DNA from 2 places in the Mesorhizobium sp. M0854 genome. Region 2 is predicted to be linked to the other one. Evidence: riboswitches for the same ligand, from Rfam matches in the RefSeq annotation. Region 2 holds a riboswitch; the other holds the start of a gene.

Region 1 (10,692 bases), on a different contig from region 2:
AACGAGGTTTTCTCATCGGCGGTCCAGCCGAACACATTGCCGCCCATAACCAATGGCGCGATGGATAGGTCGGTGCGACCGAGACGACGTTTCTGCAAGGCTGATCTCCATGGTGATTCATGCTGGGGCGGATGGGAGCCGCCGATCGGGCTAACCTATGTCGCGCCGTGGCGACGTCAAACGCATAGCCTCTTTTCCAGTCCGCCGGCGCTTCACAAAGCCGCGACCCGCCGCGCCGTGTCCGGCCCCAAGGCGCTGGTCCCGGGCATCCAAACCAGCAGCCTCTGAAGAAACGATCTGGCAAGTTTGGCACATAGATTGTCAAATCTGCCAATTCAGACCTTTGCCGGCCGGCCATAGGTTCCGCCGCGCCGACGCAAGTCTCGGCACGGCCTGGCCGGGGCTCAGACTGTTGGCCTCGGATCGTTTGTTATGGAGACCGGCATGAAAGCAATTGTATTTGACGCCATCGGTTCGCCGCGCGACGTGCTCTATGTGGATGACCTGCCGATGCCACGGATCAGCGACGGCGAGGTGCTGGTCAGGATGGTCTCGGCCTCGATCAATCCGGGCGACTTCCTGTTTATCCAGAACCTCTATCCCGAACCGAAGAAGCCGCATTTTCCCCGGCAGATCGCCGGAAACCATGGCGCCGGCATCGTCGAAGCCGTTGGCGCGAACGTCGGGTTGGAACCGGGGATGCTTGTCGCGTTCAGCTATTATGGCAGCTGGGCCGAGTACGCCGCCATTCCCGCCGAATGGCTGATCCCGTTGCCTGCCGGCTATCCTGTCGAACGCGCCGGGCAGATGGTGAACCCCATTACCGCGTGGGATCTGCTGGTGGATTCCCGTGTGCGGCCTGGCCAATGGCTGGCTGTCACGGCCGGCTATTCGTCAATTTCGACAATGGTGATGCAGTTCGCCCAACGACGCGGCATCAACGTCATCGCTCTTGTGCGGCGCTCGCACCAAAGCTTCGATCTGAAGACGCTTGGCGCCGCCGCCACTCTTGACCTTTCGGAGTTGAAGACAAGTATCCGGGAAGCCGTGATGGATATCACCGGCGGCGCCGGATTGAACGGGATTATCGACAATGTCGGCGGACCTGTCAGCGGCGAATTGATCCGCACCCTGGCGCTCGGCGGGCAGATGGTGATCAATGGCGGAATGAGTGCCGAGCGCTTCGAACTGCACAATTTCGATGTCTTGCTGAGCGGCGTCGAAATCAGGGCGAATATCTATCGCTACTTCTTTTCGCCGCCTGCCGAAGCCGACCGGCCTGTCCTATGCGAGATTATCGACACCTTCGGCCAGCCCGGCTTCCACGTTCCTGTCGGCGGTCTCCACCCGCTGACCGAGTTCAAGCTTGCCGTGGCAAACAGTCTGGATCGCGCCGATCTTGGTAAACAGATTTTCAGGATGTAGCCCGCGTCACGGCACCGAAGCTACGTCGCGATCCGTCTCGTCACGTCTTCCAGCCAGTGGTCGCTTATACCCAGTGCTTCGAGGTGCTCCAGCGTGCTGAGCACGTAATCCTCATTCCTCCCCGATTGGCCGACGGCGCCGCGAACGACGGCCGCCGCCTCGGCCGGGTCGAGCGCACCGGCATATTGCTCATGGCTGCGGTCCACGACATAGGCGACGGCGTCGACCGTCTTGCCCCCATCCGTTTCACCCTTGTCGAGGCGAACGCTGAGCACACGTTCGAGATAGACGTTGGTGACCAGCTCGCGTTCGCGCAGATAGGTAATGACCTCGTTGCGCAGCTCGCCTGGAACCCGGAACGCCAGCCCGATGCAGGAGCCTCCGCGGTCGAGGCCGAGCACCAGGCCCGGCCGTTCGCGCGTGCCGCGATGCACGAAAGAATAGACGCAGAGCGAACGGCGGTAGCCATGCAGGCGGGCGCGCCGCGTCTCGACATGTGCGAATCCCGGTCGCCAGATCAGTGAGCCGTAGCCAAAAACCCAAAAATCGCCCATATCGCCAAGCCTGATTGTGACGACCACCTCACCGGTGGTGTTTCAGTCCGTCTACCTGTTGGTGGCGCAAGCGACAGCCCGCCCGTGCCACCCCGCGTTAACGAAAGCCGCAGCATGACGTCAAGTGACGAGCGCCCGCCGCCCAGCCAACGTCGCCGCCTGTTGTGGCTTGCCGCTTTCATCCTCGTGCTGTTCGGCATCTACAGCGCCGGCTGGTTCTACCTGGCGGACCTGGTCGAGAGCGCCACCAAAAAGGCGGTCGCCGATCTCGACGACAAAGGCATCAAGGCCGACTGCGCCAATCTCGCGGTCAGCGGCTATCCCTTCAGCTTCACCGTTTCCTGCGACAGCCTGGCTTACGAGGACGACAGCCGCAACGTCGCGGCATCGACAGGCAAGATCAACGCCGCCACGCAGATCACCCGGCTTCTGTCGCCTGCCGCCGAGCTCAGGGGGCCGCTCAGGACCTCTGTTCCCGGCATGACCCCGCTCTGGATCGACTGGGATGATCTGCGGGCCGACATGAAGCTGTCCTGGCCGCTGCCGAGGCGCCTCTCGCTGCAGGCAGAAGGCCTGTCCGGCCAGACCGATCCGGCAGACGACACCGATCCCGTCTCGCTGTTCAGCGCCGGAACCGCCACCGGACAATTGCGCCCAAACGGCCCGGACATCGACTATGCCGGCAATTTTACCGATCTTGAAATCGACGCGGCGGCCATCGGCGGGCGCGTCTTGCCGCCGCTCGACGGCAGCGGCGACGTGACGCTGAAGAACGGCCTGACACTGATCAAGGCAAATCCGACGAGCCTGCGCGGCCAGGCGGCCGAAATCCACGAGCTCGATCTGTCGTCCGGAACTGCGCGCATCACCGTTTCCGGACCGCTGTCGGTCGATGACGACGGTCTCATAAATGCCGACCTGACAATCAGGCTCAATGATCCAAAGGCCGTGGCGGCAATCCTCGCCACCGCCATCCCCGAGCAGAAGAAAGAGATCCAGACCGGCTTTGCCGGACTGGCGCTGCTCGGCAACCAGCCGTCGATGCCGCTGAAGATCGTCAGGGGCAAGGCCTCGCTCGGCTTCATCCCGCTCGGCAAGATCAAGCCGCTCGACTAGAGTAATTCCAGCAAAAGTGTGAAACGGTTTTCCGTCCGGAATTGCGCAAAACAAAGAGATAGAGCCGTTCGGCGTTTCTGTGAAACGATGAACCGCTCTAAGCCAGGCTGGCCTGCGATCGGCCTGCCGCGGCTTATCCCTTCGGCGGGTGTTCGACTGCCTGGCGGCCGAAATCCGGTACGTCGATATCCTGGCCGGCCTCGATGATCGAGCGGCGGACGGCGCGGGTGCGGGTGAACAGGTCGAACAGTTTTTCGCCGTCGCCCCAGCGGATCGCCCGCTGCAGCGAGGACAGATCCTCGGAAAACCGCGCCAGCATTTCGAGAATGGCGTCCTTGTTGTGCAGGCAGACGTCGCGCCACATGGTCGGGTCGGACGCCGCGAGACGGGTGAAGTCGCGAAAGCCGGAAGCCGAGTATTTGATGACCTCGGACTTGGTCACCGACTCCAGATCGTCGGCGGTACCGACGATGTTGTAAGCGATGATATGCGGCAGGTGCGAAACGATGGCCAGCGTCATGTCGTGATGCTGCGGGTCCATCGTGTCGATGTTAGAGCCGCAGCGGCGCCAGAATTCCGAGAGCTTTTCCAGTGCTGCGGGATCGGTACCGGACAGAGGCGTGAAAATGCACCAGCGGTTCTCGAACAGTTCGGCAAAACCGGCGTCCGGTCCCGATTTTTCGGTGCCGGCCAAAGGATGGCCGGGGATGAAGTGCACGCCATCAGGCACATGCGGCTGCATCTGCGCGATCACCGATGCCTTGGTCGAGCCGACATCGGTGAGGATGGCGCCCTTCTTCAGTGCCGGCGCGATCTCCGCGGCGACCGTGCCTGAAGAGCCGACCGGCACCGAAACGATAACCAGATCAGCATCGCGAACCGCCTCTTTCGCATCCGTCGCATAGGTGTCGCCAAGGCCGAGTTGGCTCGCCCGTGCCAGCGTCGCTTCGCTGCGCGTCGAAATCGCGATTTGGCCGGCGAGCCCCTCGCGGCGGATGACGCGGGCCAGCGACGAGCCGATCAGGCCGATGCCGACCAGCGCGATTTTTTCGAACATCGGTGATGTCATGGTGTTCTAGCTTTTCAGGAATGTCGCGAGTGCTGCGACAACGCCGCGATTGGCCTCTTCGGTGCCGATGCTCATGCGCAGCGCGTTGGGAAAACCGTACCCGGAAACGCGCCGCAATATGTAGCCGCGCGCACTGAGGTAGTCGTCGGCGGCCGCCGCCGAATGCTTTTTGTCCTCGGGAAAGTGGATGAGGATGAAATTGCCGACGCTCGGCGTCACCCGCAGCCCGAGCCCGCTTAATTGCTCGCTCAGCCAGGCCAGCCAGGTCTCGTTGTGCGCGACGCTGCGTTCGATATGGGCGCGGTCGTGGATCGCCGCGATGCCGGCCTCGATTGCCGTTGCATTGACGTTGAAAGGCCCGCGCACGCGGTTGATCGCGTCGATGACGTGCATTGGCGCATACATCCAGCCGATCCGCGCCCCGCCCAGGCCCAATTTGGAGAAAGTGCGGGTCATGACCACGTTTTCCGCGCTGCCCACCAACTCGACGCCGGCTTCATAATCGTTGCGCCGGACATATTCGGCGTAAGCTGCATCCAGCACCAGAAGCACGTTTCGCGGCAGGCCGGCATGCAGGCGGCGCACCTCCTGGAACGGCACGTAGGTGCCGGTTGGATTGTTTGGATTGGCAAGGAAGATGATCCGGGTAGCCGGCGTCACCGCGGCGAGGATCGCATCGATGTCGGCGCGTTCATCGGTCTCCTTGACCGTTACCGGGACGGCACCGGCCGACTGTATGTAGATCTTGTAGACCATGAAGCCGTGTTCGGTGATGATGGCTTCGTCGCCGGGTGCGAGGTAGGTCTGCGCCAGCAGGCCCAGAATCTCGTCGGAGCCGTTGGAGCAGACGATGTTCGCCGAGTTGAGCCCGTGCACCTCGGCGATCGCTTCCCTCAGGCGCCTGGCGCTGCCGTCGGGATAGACCGCGAGCTTGTCGGCGACCGCGCGCGCGGCCTCTATCGCCTTTGGCGAAGGGCCGAGCGGGTTCTCGTTCGCCGACAATTTATGGACCTTGGCGACACCTTCAGGCGCCGCGCTCTTGCCGGGCACATAGGCTTCGATGTCCATGATGCCGGCGCGGGGCTTTGGACGTGTCTGATCCGGTGTCTGGCTCATTTCATGAAATCCGTCGAGAGTGCCTCCGTCCGGAAGCCGCAGCGGAAATACAAGCCGTGGCCCGGAATGTCGAGGGGCGGCAATTCGGGATCAAGAACTTGCCGTTGACGAAGCCATGCGTCGGTCCTAGAAGAGCAGCAACAGTTCCGTGGTGATTTGGCCGGTCGGCTTGCAGCCACGTTAAACAACTTGCTAAAGGGCCGTTTGCATCTTGTAACCGGCTCTGCGAAGGCATGGCCGGTTTTTTGTTGCCCTGACTGGCTGTTGCCCGGACCGGTGGACAACTGAAGGCCGGGCAAGGAGATGTGATGGTCGCTTTGCGCGCTCGAAAAACCAACAACGAGGCCGACCAGCCGTCGAGCCCGGTGTTGCGTTTCGGCGCCGACAAGCCGCTCAAGCTCGACGCCGGCACGCTGCTGTCGCCGTTCCAGATCGCCTACCAGACCTATGGCACGCTCAACGACGCGCGCTCCAACGCCATCCTCGTCTGCCATGCGCTGACCGGCGACCAGCACGTCGCCAACACCAATCCGGTGACCGGCAAGCCGGGCTGGTGGGAAGTGCTGATCGGTCCCGGCAAGATCATCGATACCGACCGTTTCTTCGTCATCTCGTCAAACGTCATCGGCGGCTGTCTCGGCTCCACCGGCCCCGCCTCGACCAATCCCGCCACCGCCAAGCCCTACGGGCTCGACCTGCCGATCATCACCATCCGCGACATGGTGCGGGCGCAGCTGATGCTGGTCGAGCATTTCGGCATCGAACAGCTGTTCAGCGTGCTTGGCGGCTCGATGGGCGGCATGCAGGTGCTGCAATGGGCCTCCAGCTATCCGGAGCGCGTCTTCTCGGCGCTGCCGATCGCCACCGGTGCCCGCCATTCCTCGCAGAACATCGCTTTCCACGAGGTCGGCAGGCAGGCAGTGATGGCCGACCCGGACTGGCATGGCGGCAAATATTTCGAGCATGGCAAGCGGCCGGAAAAGGGGCTGGCGGTGGCGCGCATGGCCGCCCACATCACCTATCTGTCGGAAGCAGCGCTGCACCGCAAGTTCGGCCGCAACCTGCAGGACCGCGAAGCGCTTACCTTCGGTTTCGATGCCGACTTCCAGATCGAGAGCTATCTGCGCCATCAGGGCATGACCTTCGTCGATCGCTTCGATGCCAACTCCTATCTCTACATGACCCGGGCGATGGACTATTTCGATCTCGCCGCCGACCATGGCGGCCGGTTGGCCGATGCCTTCGCCGGCACCAAGACGCGCTTCTGCCTGGTTTCGTTCACCAGCGACTGGCTGTTCCCGACCGAAGAGAGCCGCTCGGTCGTGCACGCGCTGAACGCGGCCGGCGCTTCGGTCTCGTTCGTCGAGATCGAAACCGACCGCGGCCACGACGCATTTCTGCTCGACGAGCCCGAACTGTTCGCCGCCATCAAGGGCTTCATCGCCTCGGCCGCGCGGGCGAGAAGGCTCGGCGCATGACCCCGAAAAGTTGCAGACTTTTCGGATCAGGATCATGTGCCGAGCAAGAGCCGAAGGCATGAGCGTCAACCGCGCCCAGCGCGTCGACCTCGAAGTCGTCGCCGATCTCATCCCGCCGCAGTCGCGGGTGCTGGACGTCGGTTCCGGCGACGGCCTGCTGCTCGAATTGCTACAGGAGACCAAGAAGGTCGATGGCCGCGGGCTGGAACTGTCACAGCGCGGCGTCAACGAATGCGTGGCGCGCGGCCTGTCGGTTATTCAAGGCGATGCCGACAAGGATCTCCAATTCTATCCCGACAAGGGTTTCGACTTCGTCGTTCTGTCGCAGACCTTGCAGGCGACCCGCAATCCGAAGCTGGTGCTCGACGAACTGCTCCGGATCGGCAACCGCGCCATCGTCTCATTCCCGAATTTCGGCCACTGGCGGGTGCGCCTTTCGCTGCTCTTCAACGGCCGCATGCCGGTGACCAAGGACCTGCCCTATTCCTGGTACGACACGCCCAACATCCATTTCTGCACCATTCGCGACTTCGTCAATCTGTGCGACGAGCTTGGCGCGACGGTGGAAAAGGCAACCGCGCTCGACGCCAACGGCCAGCGGATCGGCTTCTCCATGCCTTGGTGGTTCTGGAACTTTTTCGGCCAGCAAGCGATATTCCTGCTGAAACGATAGGTTTGACAGGCAGAAGCAACGAACCTCAGACCTGCGCAAGAAACCATATTTTCAATTTTCAATCCAATGAAGTTGCCCGGCATTCTTTGTTGCTTTAACAGGTCTCAAACGGGTTGGTTTGGGGGAAGCAATGAAGACGTTAGTATTAGCAACAGCTTTGATGTCGGCCACTTTGATTTCCGGATGCACGACGTCGAAGACCGATTTCCAGAATGGACAAGTCGCGTTGAGCGGCAGCCCGGCGCTGAAACGGCAGGCGATCCAGCGGTGCATGACCAAATTCAAGATGCGGTTCGGCAAGGTTGAAAGGGCAAACCTCGCCGCGCTCATGAACGTCCCGGATGCCGGATTGGAACACACGTTCTGCACGCGATTGATGAACGGCTTCGCGAACGGGAGGATCAACTACTCGGATTACCTGGCTGCATTGTCGCATGGCGACATGTCCAACGCGATCAAGGTGCTGCAGGGGCGGTGAAGCTGCCGATGCAGACGCGATCCAAATTCGGTGCCGCCAGATAGATGGCGGCACCATAGACGCCGGTTGTACCCGATCATTCCCTCTATTCAAGCACGTCCGTGGCCTTGTGCGGGTGCTGGACGCCATCAACGAAGACCACGTCGGACCGGGAATTGCCGGTACGCAGCGGCAATATCTCCTGATAGGCGGGCGAGTCGTACCATGCACGTGCCTGCTGCCGGTTGGGAAACTCGATGACTATGAGATAGCCCGGCCAGGTGTTTTCAGCGACTTCCACCTCGCCTCCGTGCACCACGAAGCGGCCGCCAAACGGTTCCAGCGTGGCATCGATCTTGTGCAGGTACTCGACGATCTGCGGCCCCGGCGTGACCTGGCGCATATGGGCGACGGCGTAGGCGGTCATGGCGTATCTCCTTGTGGTCGAAGGCCGGACAACCGGCTTGATGGGAGCATTTTGCCGAGACGTAGTGCGCTGGTCGATTACCCCAGAGGTAATGACACTGAATACAAAAACCGACGCGCGGCTGCTGTCACCTGAAAGATATTTCCGCCTGGCACCGATGATTTCCACCCGCCTGCGCTGTCCTTATCGATGAGCGCGCCTGGATGGTCCGGCGGCCGGGAACGAGAGGTGATCCATGGGATCGTTGCAAAATCAGAATGTCGTCGTCGTCGGAGGCAGCCGTGGTGTCGGCCGCTCCATCGCGGAGGCCGCTCTCAAGGAGAAAGCGACAGTGCTGGCCGTCGCCCGCGGAAAACAGGCCCTGGCGCAATTTGCCTGGGAGGTCTCGGGCGTGAAGACGCTCGCGGCCGATGCTACGATGGACTCCGCCCCGGATAAGGTCTTCGCCGCGCTTGAGCCGGACGTACTGGTGATCTGCGCAGGTGCGCTGGCGCCTTCTGCGCCGGTGCATGAACAGAACTGGAAGGCGTTCTCGGCAAATTGGGACACGGACGTCAAGGCGTCGTTCCTGTTTTGCCGGGCCGCTCTGCGGCGTCCGCTCAAGCCGGGGACCCGGATCGTTCTGATCTCCAGCGGCGCGGCCTTGTCCGGCGGACCACCGAACGCCGGCGGCTATGCTGGCGCAAAACGCATGCAGATGTTCCTGGCCGGTCATAGCCAGAAGGAGGCCGACCGGCTTGGCCTCGGCCTGCGCTTCATGGCGCTCGCGCCGATGCGCATCATGCCGGAAACCGGCGTGGGCAAAGCCGGCGTCGACAGCATAGCGGCCTATATGGGCATCCAGCCGGCGGACTTCATCGCCGCCATGACCGACATGCAAACGCCGGCCGATGTCGGACGGGCGGTGGTCGCACTCGCCACCGGCCAGCCGCAAGGCAGTTCCTTCATGGTGAGCGGTAGCGGGCTTGCCCCGGCCGCCTGAGGGGCGCGTAATGCAACGCTCGCTCGTAACCGCAGAAGCCACATGACAAACGGTCAACCACCTCTGCAACCATCACGCCAGCCGATCCTCGATCGGCTGGCCTTCGAGAAGGTCACGGCCGCGCATCGCCGCGAGCTCAAGCTGCATTGTTATCGCATGATGGGTTCGCTGCACGAGGCCGACGACCTCGTCCAGGACACGTTGCTTCGCGCCTGGCGCGCAAGATCGGAGTTCGACGGGCGAGGTTCGGTTCGCGGTTGGCTCTACATGATCGCGACCAACGCTTGCCTCAACGCCATCAAGGCGAGGTCGAGGGCGCGTCGCATTCTCCGGGAACCCGGACGGCAGCCCTCGCACGGGGCGGCCATAGGCGGGCCGGTAGCCGACATCGCCTGGCTGGAGCCCTACCCCGACGCCGAGCTTCCAGACGTTGCCGGCAGCGAGCCAGGTCCGGAAGCCCGTTACGAGAGCCGCGAGGCCGTCCAGCTCGCCTTCGTCGCGGCGATCCAGGATCTGCCGCCCAGGCAGCGCGCCGCGCTGCTGCTTGCCGACGTCCTCGGATGGTCGGCTGTCGAGACGGCGCGTTTGCTGGGCGGATCGACGGCTTCGATCAACAGCGCGTTGCAGCGGGCCCGCGTAACGCTGGCGGCGCGCTATCCTCAGGGACGGCCGGCCAGCCGATCACGGCCCAGCCCCGAAGAAGGCCTGCTGCTCGAACGCTACATGCAGGCCTGGCAGGCCGCCAATCTCGACAGCTTGATCGAGCTGCTGCGTGAGGACGCCATCTATACCATGCCGCCTTGGCGTGAATGGTATCAAGGCCGCGAAGCGATCCGCGGTTTCTTCGAGACCGTCTGGCCTAAGTTTGGCGGCTTCCGCACGCTGGCCACCCGCGCCAATTCCCAGCCGGCGGTCGGGGTTTATTCCCGCAGCCACGACGGCCCTGAATGGCGGGCCCATTCCCTGCATGTGTTCGACGCAGCCGAGGGCGGGATCGCTTCCTTGACGATCTTCATAGGGCCGCTCGGGCCATCTCTGTTCCCGGCCTTCGGCCTGCCACCAGCCTAGCTTACCCCTGGGCCAGCCTTATCGGTCAAGTTCCGGGAAATATGGGTCCGAGAAAAACCTTCGGTCGCGCTCGCCTTGCAGGCAGTCGATCGGTGCGTCGATGCGGATCGTCCTCGGATCCACCTTGGGATACTCGGCGCTGCTGACCTCGAGGATCAGTTTGCGGCGAGTGGCGGTGGCGAATTCGGAAGCAGCATAGATCGGCAGCACGAACGAGCCCGGCCCGCCGGTAACGCATTCGGCATAATACCGGTCGAGATGGCTGAAGGTGGGTGACGGGCTGATCAGGATCGGCAGCCCGTTGATGACGATGCCCTTCGCCAGCGC
Region 2 (10,692 bases):
CCGAGACGATCCGCGTCGTTGCCCGCAACGGCGGCAAGACCCGCGTCATCAACGGCGCCCGCAGCGTCTATTCGCTGGCGATGGAAGCCGCGCGTACCGGCAGCGGGCTTGTCGCCCTGATCGAGCGCAAGGGCTTCGGCGAAACCGTCGATCTCGACGCAGCCTATAAGAAGGGCCGGCTGCTGTCGCCGATCAACCATCCCGATCCGGCGCATCTCCATCTCACCGGCACCGGGCTGACGCATCTCGGCTCCGCCGCGACCCGCGATTCCATGCACAAGAAGCTCAGCACGGACGGCGAGGAACAGCTGACCGATTCAATGAAGATGTTCCGCATGGGGCTTGAGGGCGGCAAGCCGGCGAAGGGCCAGATCGGCGTGCAGCCGGAATGGTTCTACAAGGGCAACGGCACCATGGCGGTCGCGCCCGGGGCGGCGCTTATGTCGCCGGCCTTCGCCCAGGATGCCGGCGAGGAGCCGGAAATCGCCGGTATCTATGTGATCGGCGACGACGGTGCCCCGTTCCGCGTCGGCTTCACGCTGTCTAACGAGTTTTCCGACCATGTCACCGAGCGTGTGAACTATCTCTTCCTTGCCCATTCCAAGCTGCGCAATGCTTCGTTCGGGCCGGAGATCCTGATCGGCGATCTGCCGTCCGATATCCGCGGCACTTCGCGCATCCTGCGCGACGGCAAGCTGCTTTGGGAAAAGCCGTTCCTGTCGGGCGAGGCGAACATGTCGCACACCATTGGCAATCTCGAGCATCACCACTTCAAATACTCAGCCTTCCGCCAGCCGGGCGACGTGCATGTGCACATGTTCGGCACGGCGACGCTGTCCTTTGCCGACGGCGTCAGGACCGAGGCCGGTGACGTATTCGAAATCGAGGCGCAGGATTTCGGCCTGCCACTGCGCAACCCGCTTGAAATCGAGCAGCCGGTGAAGGTCGCCGTGAAGGCACTTTGAGCCGGGCGTAGCCCGGAAGTGAGAGGAAGGTCAGCGCGCGGCGCGGAAATGCTTGGACAGTTTCAGGCCCTGTGCCTGATAGTTCGAGCCGAGATCAGTGCCGTAGAGCGCCCGCGGCCGTTTCAGCATGTGCTCATAGACCAACCGTCCGACGATCTGGCCGTGGTCGAGGATGAACGGCACTTCGTGGCTGCGTACCTCGAGCACCGCCCGGCTGCCGGTGCCGCCCGACGCCGAATGGCCGAAACCCGGGTCGAAGAAACCGGCATAATGGACGCGGAACTCGCCGACCAGCGGATCGAAGGGCGTCATTTCGGCGGCGTAGAGCGGCGGCACATGCACCGCCTCGCGCGACACCAGAATATAGAATTCGTCCGGATCGAGCACCAGCTCGCCGGCACCGCTCTTGTAGAGCGGCTCCCAGAAATCGACGACATCCTGCGCGGCGCGCTTATCGACGTCGACGAGGCCGGTGTGGTGCTTGCCGCGATAGCCGACCAGCCCGTCCTTGTCGCCGTCGAGGTCGATCGATAGCGCGATGCCCCCGCCTGAGATGTTGGGTGGTTCGGTGGCGACCAACATTTCGGCGCGGTGCAACTCGTGCAGCTCGTTTTCCGACAAGAGCGCATTGCCGGTGCGGAACCTGATCTGCGACAGCCGCGAGCCGGTCCGCACGACGATCGGGAAAGTGCGCGGGCTGACCTCCAGGTAGAGCGGGCCTTCATAGCCGGCGGCGATCTTGTCGAACTCGTGGCCGCGGTCGGTCATTACCCGAGTGAAGATATCGAGCCGTCCGGTCGAGCTTTTCGGGTTGGCGGAGGCGGAAATATGGGCGGGCAGCGCCAGGCTTTCGAGCAGCGGCACGATGTAGACGCAGCCGGTTTCCAGCACGGCACCTTCGGCGAGGTTGATCTCGTGCAGCTTCAGCCGGTCGAGCTTGTCGGCAACCCTGTGGTCCGGGCCGGGCAAGAAGGAAGCACGCACCCGCCAGGCCTTGTCGCCGAGCCTGAGGTCAAGGCTGGCCGGCTGGATCTGATCGGCATCGAGCGTGCGCGGCGATTTCAGCGCGCCCGTCTGGAACAGCGCGGAAATATCCTGATCGGGAAGAATGCCTGTCTGCCGCAAGGGTCTGGCTCCGTTCGAACGCCGGGCGAGGTCTTGTTCTGTCGCAGGTCCGACCGTGGACGCGTTTGGCACCTGCTTGGTACAACCCTCTTAATCATGCCGGCAATTGACGCAAGCGTGGCGCGGGTCTAAAGCTCGTTATCCCGTGGTGATTTGGCCGGTCGGCTTGCAGCCACGTTAAACAAGTCGCTAAAGGACCGTCGGGCCGCAAGGCCATATGGACCGGTTGCGACTTTCGCGACCGGTTTTTTGTTGTTTGGACCAATTTTGGTGTTTGGATGGAATGATGACTAAGAAGCGCGACTGGAAGCCTCAGACCGCACTCGTGCATGCCGGAACGCTGCGTTCCGGCTTCGGCGAGACCTCCGAGGCGATGTATCTCACCCAAGGCTATGTCTACGAGACGGCGCAAGCGGCGGAGGCCCGCTTCAAGGGCGAGGAGCCGGGCTTCATCTATTCGCGCTATGCCAATCCGACGGTCGACATGTTTGAAAAACGCATGTGCGCGCTGGAAGGAGCCGAAGACGCGCGCGCCACGGCATCCGGCATGGCGGCGGTGACGGCAGCACTGCTGTGCAGCGCCAAGGCGGGCGACCATATCGTAGCGGCGCGCGCGCTGTTCGGCTCCTGCCGCTGGGTGGTCGAGACGCTGGCGCCGAAATACGGCATTGAGGCAACGCTGGTCGACGGCACCGACATCGCCAATTGGGAAAAGGCGGTCAAGCCGAACACCAAACTGTTCTTCCTGGAAAGCCCGACCAATCCTACGCTGGAAGTGATCGACATTGCCGCCGTCGCGGCACTTGCCAATTCGATCGGCGCCAGGCTGATCGTCGATAATGTCTTCGCCACGCCCTTGCAGCAGAAACCCCTGCAGCTCGGCGCCCACATCGTCGTCTATTCGGCCACGAAGCATATTGACGGCCAGGGGCGCTGTCTTGGCGGCATCGTTCTGTCGGACAAGAAATGGATCGACGAGAACCTGCATGACTATTTCCGCCACACCGGCCCAAGCCTCTCGCCCTTCAATGCCTGGACGCTGCTGAAAGGCCTTGAGACGCTGCCGCTACGCGTACGCCAGCAGACGGAAAGTGCCGGCCGCATCGCGGATTTCCTGGCCGAGCGCCCGCAAATCGCCCGTGTCATCTATCCTGGCCGTGCCGACCACCCGCAAGCGGCCGTGGTCAAGAAGCAGATGTCGGGTGGCTCGACGCTGATCTGCCTCGATGTGAAGGGCGGCAAGCAGGCGGCCTTTGCCTTCCAGAACGCACTCGACGTCGTGCTCATTTCCAACAATCTCGGCGACGCCAAGAGCCTGATCACCCATCCGGCGACGACGACGCACAAGAACTTGACCGATGAGGCCCGCGCCGAGCTCGGCATCGGACCGGGAACACTCAGGCTGTCAGTTGGCCTTGAGGACGCCGACGACCTGCTCGAAGACATCGAGCAGGCACTGAGAGTTGCCGGATAAGGGATGGCCGAACAGAGGCGAGCGGGGACGCGCCGATCAGGCGCCGGACGGGGTCTCTTCCAGCTCCGCGACGGTCTTTGTCTGGATAGTCATCACGTTGCCGCGCCAGTCGACGGCGCCGCTCAGCCATCCGCGCGCCCAAATGGCGGGAAGCATCAGGTCTCGCGCCATCATCGCCGGGATCGTGCGCGGCGACAGCTGCCATCCCTTGGCCGAGGCCAAGGCGCATTCCGGCAGGTAGGCCGCGACCAGCACGGCGATGGCGGTTGCCGGCAGGCTGACGCCGGCGTCAGCCGCCGCGATCAGCGCAAGCACCAGCGGCGGCGCCGCGCCGATCAGGATCTCGGGGGCGAAGAACAGCGCGAAGGTGACGCGGCGCAGCCGCGCCCAGCGCGCCTGCCGCGACCAGATCTCGCCAAGCGTGCGCCGGCCGAGCGGCTGTTCGAAGGGCGAGGCGACAAGATTGACCCGCAGTCCGAGCCCGTTGACCAGCTTGGTCGCGGCGGCGTCCTCGGCGATCTCGGCGGCAAGCGCGCGGATGCCGCCATTGGCGTCGAGCATCGGCTTGTTCCACAACATGCTCTTGCCCTGCGCGAAGCCGAGGCCGAGCGCCTCTCCAGCGTACTGCCAGCGTGCCTGCAGCGTGTTGAGAAAGGCGCATTCGACCTCCCCCCAGAAACTGTCCGGCCGTGAGCCGATCGGCGTCGAGCAGACGAGGCCAGTGCCATGCCGCCATGCCGCCATCAGCTGCTGGACGTAGTCGCTCGGCATAAGCACATTGGAATCGGCAAGGATGACCCAGCGATAATGCGCCGCTTCCCAACCCTTCACGCAATTGTTGAGTTTTGGATTGCCGCTGATGCGGTCGTCACCGACTAGAAGGCGGGCGCGAATAGCTGGAAAGCGCGCCATTGCGGCGGTGATCGGCTTGACCACCGGGTCGTCGGCATGGGCAACGCAGAAGATGAGTTCGTAGCGCGGCCAGTCGAGTGAGAAGGCGCGCTCCAGCGTCTCTTCGGCAAACGGCTCGATGCCGCGTGCCGGGATGACGATCGATACCGGCGGCGCGTTGGCCGCGGGCGGTGCGATCCTGGCTGGTCGCTTCAGCTTCAGCGAAGCTAACAGGATGCTGGCGAGATTTGAAAGAAGGAGGGCTATGGAAAGGAGGGCGGCTGCGAATGTCGGTTCCATCGAGATCTGGTCACTCCAGAAGTGCCGGCCGCATGACGGCCGTTTTCAACAATTCGACAGAACGCTGAGTCGCCCGGCACAAGCCTGCACACCATCATTGTCATGTGTCACTTAAATGACATTGTTTTTCGGCACCTGCGCTCGAGTCGGGCAAGGAGATGACGCGCATCGTTGATCAAACTGCGCTGAGCGTCGAAAGTTCCATCTACATTGCTTTGGAGCAGTTTATGTACAGCGCCGTCACCCGCAACATCGAAGTGCAGGTCAGGCCGTTCTATCTGGAGGATCACTCCGACCCTCCGCAAAACCGCTATGTCTGGGGATATCAGGTGACCATCGACAATCAGTCGGATGAGTTCGTGCAGCTTCTGTCGCGCTACTGGCACATTACCGACGGCACCGGCAAGGTCGAGGAAGTGCGCGGCCCCGGGGTCGTCGGCGAGCAACCCGGACTCAACCCCGGCGACAGCTATCAGTATACGTCTGGATGCCCGCTCTCGACGCCATCCGGCATCATGGTCGGGCACTACACCATGCGCAACAGGCGGGGCGAGACGTTCGACGTCGCCATCCCCGCCTTCTCGCTCGACTTGCCGGGAATGCGGCGCACCGTCAATTGACGGCCGTCATCCGGCCGCTGCAAACTCCGCCGGGTCGAAGTCATATTGCTTCGAGCAGAATTCGCAGGCGACGTGAATGCTGCCATCCTCGGTGCTGTCCCTGATCTCCTCGGCGGAAAAGCCTTCAAGGATGCCGTGGATCTTATTCCTTGAGCATGAGCACTGGTCGGCGACCGGCACCCCGCCGAACACGCGGACGCCATGCTCGTGGAAAAGCCGGTAAAGCAGCCGTTCGGCACCGATCGTCGGATCGATCAGCTCGGTCGGTTCAATAGTACCAAGCAGCGCCAGCAGCTCCTGCCAGGAATTGTCGGTCGGGTCGTGGATTTCCTCACGCGGATCGCCGTCGCCACCTGGAAGGTCGGGTACGCGCATGCGCTCCGCCGACTGCGGCAGGAATTGTGCCAGCAGGCCACCGGCCCGCCATTGTTCGCGGGCACCGCCGACGCCGGGCGTCAGAAGCTTGGCAACCGAAAGCCGGAGGTCGGTCGGAATCTGCTCCGACTGGCGGAAATAAGTGCGTGCGGCATCTTCCAGTGTGACGCCGTCGAGCTGGACGATGCCCTGGTAGCGTTGCGTGTGGGCGCCCTGGTCGATGGTCAGCGCCAGGACGCCGCTGCCGAGCAGCGTCTGCGGTGACGTCTCGCCGGCAGAAGTCAAAGCCTGCAGCCGGTCGGCATCGAAGCGGGCATAAGCGCGCAGCGCGTGCGGCGTGGAGAAATCCGCGACCAGCATGTCGACCGGCCCGTCGGTGCGGGTCTGCAGAATGAACTTGCCCTCGAACTTCAGCGAAGTTCCGAGCAATACCGTCAACACACAGGCTTCAGCCAGGAGCCGGGCGACCGGCTCGGGATAGTCGTGACGGCTGAGAATAGCATCGAGCATCGGCCCGAGCTGGACGGTGCGACCGCGCACGTCGAGCGGGCCGACCTCGAACGGCACGACATGGTCGTCGCCGGCGTAGCCGAATTCGCCGAGCTTGGGTTTATGTTCAGCCAATTGATGAGTTTCCAACATGACAAAGCTCCGGGGCGCGGCGATGCCGCCCTCCGGGGCGCATGCGACGAGACGCGCTCGATTTGCGTGATGCGCCTGAGATAGGCACCACCAACTCCCGGATCAAGGCGGCCCAGATCAAGGCGGCGCAGATCAGGCCGGCGCGGATCACCGCGGCTCGTATCAAACGCCCAGGCACCAGGCCAGGACTGCCTTCTGGGCATGGAGCCGGTTCTCGGCCTCATCGAACACCACCGAATGCGGTCCGTCGATGACCTCGTCGGTAACCTCCTCACCGCGATGCGCCGGCAGACAGTGCATGAACAGCGCATCCGGCTTGGCTTTCGCCATCAGTGCCGCATTGACCTGATAGGGCAGGAAGACATTGTGGCCGCGGGCACGGTGCTCCTGGCCCATCGACACCCAGCAGTCGGTGACGATGCAGTCGGCCTCGTGAACGGCCTCCTCGGGCGAACGGGTGAATTTCAGCTTGCCGCCATTGGCTTTCGACCAGTCGACATGCTTCTGGGCCGGTTCGCTGCCCTCTGGCACGGCGACATTCAGCTTGAAATGGAACCGCGCGGATGCCTCCAGCAGCGAATGCAGCACGTTGTTGCCGTCGCCGGTCCAGGCGATCGTTTTACCGGCCACCGGACCGCGGTGCTCTTCGAAGGTCATGATGTCGGCCATCAGCTGGCAGGGGTGGGTCTCGTCGGTCAGCCCGTTGATGACGGGGACCGTAGCGTTTTCCATCAGTTCCAGCAGCCGGTCATGCGAGGTGGTGCGGATCATGATGGCATCGACATAGCGCGACAGCACCTTGGCTGTGTCAGCAATGGTCTCCGAGCGGCCAAGCTGCATCTCGGTGCCGGTCAGCATGATCGTCTCGCCACCCAACTGCCGCATACCGACGTCGAACGACACGCGCGTGCGCGTCGACGGCTTGTCGAAGATCATCGCCAGCACCTTGCCTTCGAGCGGCTTGCTGCGTTCGCCGGCCTTGAGCCTTGCCTTTCGCACCGCTGCGTCGTCGAGCATGAAGCGCAGATCGCCTTCGGAAACGGCGGAAAGATCGGTGAAATGGCGAAGGGACATCAGGAATTCCAGGATTACTTCGCAGCGGCAGCGACGATGGCATCTGCCAGGCTCTTGGCGCCGGCACGAATGCGCTCGAGCGCTTCGTGGATCTCGGCGTCGGTGACGGTGAGAGGCGGCAGCAGGCGGATAACGTTGTCGCCGGCCGGAACCGTCAAGAGATGCTGGTCACGCAGTGCCACCGTGACCTTGGTGTTGGGCATCGCGCATTTAAGCCCGAGCATCAGGCCGGTGCCCCTGATGCTTTCGATAACATCCGGAAATTCGTCGGCGACGCCAGCGAGCCCCTGCTTCAACAGCAGTGCCTTGCGCTGGACGTCTTCGAGAAAGCCGTCTTCCAGTACCACGTCGAGCACGGCGTTGCCGACCGCCATTGCCAGCGGATTGCCGCCGAAGGTGGTGCCGTGCACGCCGGCGGTCATGCCGACCGCTGCCTCGTCGGTGGCGAGGCAGGCACCCATCGGGAAGCCGCCGCCGATGCCTTTGGCCACCGCCATGAGGTCGGGGGTGACACCCGCCCACTCATGCGCGAACAGCTTTCCGGTGCGGCCGACGCCGCATTGGACCTCGTCGAAAATCAGGAGCAGTCCGTGCTGATCGCAGAGCTGCCTGAGCCGCTTCAGCGATTGCGTCGGCACTTGCCTGATGCCGCCCTCGCCTTGCACCGGCTCGATCAGGATCGCCGCGGTTTCAGGCGTGATCGCCTTCTCGGTGGCATCCACATCGTCGAAACCGACCTGGTCGAAGCCGTCGACCTTGGGGCCGAAACCTTCCAGATACTTGTACTGGCCGCCGGCGGCGATGGTCGCCAGGGTGCGGCCGTGGAAGGCGCCTTCGAAGGTGATTGTGCGGTAGCGCTCGGGATGGCCCTTGACGAAGTGGTAGCGCCGCGCCGTCTTGATGGCGCATTCGAGCGCCTCTGCGCCGGAATTGGTGAAGAACACCTTGTCGGCAAAGCTTGCGTCGGCCAGCCGCTCGCCGAGCCGGCTCTGTCCCGGAATCTCGTACAGATTAGAGACGTGCCAGAGCTTGGCGGCCTGCTCGGTGAGGGCCGCGACCAGATGCGGATGGCTGTAGCCCAACGAATTCACGGCGATGCCGCCGGCGAAATCGAGATATCGCTCGCCCTTGTCGGTGACCAGCCAGGTGCCTTCACCGTGGTCGAAAGCCAGGGGTGCGCGAACAAAGGTCTCGAAAAGCGCCGAACCGCTCATTATATGCGTCTCCGGAACCGGAAAAATCAAAAAGCCGCCAAAGCGGCGGCCCTTGTGGCTTATCGTGTTTTTCGGCCGTGAAGTCAACGAAAAGGTCGCGCAAGGTCGCGCGGCAAGCCCCCCAGCATAACGCCGGCTCCTAAGCGACCGGGCAAGTTGGGGAAAACCGAAAAAACCGATTCGTGTTGGCCTTGGGACTCTTGTCACCGAGTCAGCGCATAAGGTAATTGTAGCAGAGAAATAACTAGATTTCGTGCGGCGGACCTAATCACCCGATATATGTGGTGTCTGCCCGGCAGAAGCCGGGTCGGGAATGGATTCCGATTGCCGCACGTTTCAGCAGGAGCGCGGTCTCATGAACTGGACTGACGAGCGAGTCGAACTTCTCAGAAAATTGTGGTCGGAGGGCCTCAGCGCCAGCCAGATCGCCGCACAGCTTGGCGGGGTCAGCCGCAATGCGGTCATCGGCAAAGTGCACCGGCTGAAACTGTCCGGTCGCGGACGCACGACCGCCTCACCGGCACGCCAGAAGAAGACGGTGCAGGGATCGACGATCCAGAAATCGGTGTCCCGGGCAGCAAGCGCCACGCGCCATGCCACCACCTCGATGTCGATCGGTGCGACCGCGCTCAAGGCGCAGTTCGATGCCGAACCGGTGGCGCGCCACTATATCCGCCCGGTCGAGAACGTCGTCGTGCCGATCTCGCGGCATCTGCAACTTGTCGAACTCAACGAGCGCACTTGCAAATGGCCGAACGGCGATCCGCTTTCGGAAGACTTCCATTTCTGCGGCAACGACGCCGCCGAAACCGGCCCCTACTGCAAGTACCACGCCCGCGTGGCGTTCCAGCCGGCATCGGAGCGGCGGCGGAGCAGATAGTTAGGGGAATAGGGGAGTAAGGCAGTACGGCAGTAGGTGAATTGTAGAGAAGCGCGCTCCCGAAGCGATAGCCTACTGCCCTACTGCCCTACTGCCCTACTGCCCTACTGCCCTACTGCCCTACTGCCCTACTGCCCTAGCCGAGCATCATGACTTACCAATCCCCAATCTCCCCCGGCCGCTCCTGGTACGAAGACACGGCCGGGCCAAGGCCCGAATATCCGGCGCTCGACGGCGACCGGACATGCGATGTGGTGATTGTCGGCGGCGGCTTTACCGGCCTGTCGGCGGCGGCTCATCTCGCCACGACAGGCGCGGATGTCGTGCTTATCGAAACGCATCGTTTCGGTGACGGCGCATCGGGCCGCAATGGTGGCCAGCTCGGCACCGGACAACGGGCCTGGGCAGAGGAACTGGAAGCGGAATACGGCTTTTCCCGCGCCAAGGCACTGTTCGACCTGGCCGAAGAGGCCAAGGCGCATCTGCTCGACTTTGCCGCGATGCACCAGATCGAGATCGACTATATGCCCGGCCAGATGTCGGTGGCGCACAAGAAGCGCTATGTCGACGACTACAAGGCGCATGCCGAGATCATGGCGAGCCGTTTCGGCTATCCGCACATCTCATTCATGGATGCCGCGGAGACAGCCGAGCGGCTGGGCTCGACGCATTATTTCGGCGGCACCCGCGACACCGGCACCGGCCACATCCATCCGCTGAAACTGGTCATCGGCACCGCAAAGGTGGCGGCAGAGGCCGGCGCAAAGCTTTTCGAGCAGACGCCGTCGACCGGCATCACCTCCGGCGGCGGCAAGGTCAGGGTTGCGACGCCGAAGGGCACGATCACCGCCGCTAAATGCCTGATCGGGGTCAATGCCTATGGCGGCACGCTCGAACCGGTGAGTGCCGCGCATATCATGCCGATCGGCTCGTTCATCGGCGCGACGGTGCCGCTGGGAGCCGATTCCAAAGTGTTGCCGGGTGGCGAGGCGGTCGACGATTCGCGCTTTGTCGTGCGCTATTTCCGCAAATCGAAGGATGGGCGGCTGCTGTTTGGCGGGCGCGAGATCTATGCGGTCAACGATCCCAAGGACATCCACATCCACATCCGCCGGCAGATTGCTGAGATCTA

What was found. A riboswitch is a leader RNA that binds a small molecule or an ion and turns the genes downstream of it on or off. The one in region 2 is predicted to bind S-adenosylmethionine.
Region 1: it holds a riboswitch for S-adenosylmethionine, as region 2 does, so the genes downstream of both, metX (homoserine O-acetyltransferase MetX) here and NKH99_RS21620 (O-succinylhomoserine sulfhydrylase) in region 2, are expected to answer to the same signal.

Annotation. Positions count from the first base shown of each region.
Region 1 is NZ_JAMYOL010000010.1:85,619-96,310, reverse strand. It holds gene NKH99_RS17590 (aldo/keto reductase) at 1-98, opposite strand, end outside; gene NKH99_RS17585 (quinone oxidoreductase family protein) at 445-1,425, shown strand; gene NKH99_RS17580 (gamma-glutamylcyclotransferase) at 1,446-1,979, opposite strand; gene NKH99_RS17575 (DUF2125 domain-containing protein) at 2,094-3,095, shown strand; gene NKH99_RS17570 (prephenate/arogenate dehydrogenase family protein) at 3,229-4,164, opposite strand; gene hisC (histidinol-phosphate transaminase) at 4,171-5,280, opposite strand; SAM riboswitch at 5,419-5,496, shown strand; gene metX (homoserine O-acetyltransferase MetX) at 5,589-6,758, shown strand; gene metW (methionine biosynthesis protein MetW) at 6,817-7,431, shown strand; gene NKH99_RS17550 (hypothetical protein) at 7,483-7,704, opposite strand; gene NKH99_RS17545 (hypothetical protein) at 7,703-7,909, shown strand; gene NKH99_RS17540 (DUF1330 domain-containing protein) at 7,995-8,315, opposite strand; gene NKH99_RS17535 (SDR family NAD(P)-dependent oxidoreductase) at 8,551-9,297, shown strand; gene NKH99_RS17530 (RNA polymerase subunit sigma-70) at 9,340-10,365, shown strand; gene NKH99_RS17525 (DUF1194 domain-containing protein) at 10,384-10,692, opposite strand, start outside.
Region 2 is NZ_JAMYOL010000015.1:26,151-36,842, reverse strand. It holds gene araD1 (AraD1 family protein) at 1-965, shown strand, start outside; gene NKH99_RS21625 (2'-deoxycytidine 5'-triphosphate deaminase) at 996-2,090, opposite strand; SAM riboswitch at 2,226-2,303, shown strand; gene NKH99_RS21620 (O-succinylhomoserine sulfhydrylase) at 2,374-3,564, shown strand; gene NKH99_RS21615 (glycosyltransferase) at 3,601-4,755, opposite strand; gene apaG (Co2+/Mg2+ efflux facilitator ApaG/CorD) at 4,983-5,375, shown strand; gene NKH99_RS21605 (Hsp33 family molecular chaperone) at 5,382-6,392, opposite strand; gene argF (ornithine carbamoyltransferase) at 6,555-7,466, opposite strand; gene NKH99_RS21595 (aspartate aminotransferase family protein) at 7,481-8,680, opposite strand; gene NKH99_RS21590 (GcrA family cell cycle regulator) at 9,036-9,560, shown strand; gene NKH99_RS21585 (NAD(P)/FAD-dependent oxidoreductase) at 9,710-10,692, shown strand, end outside.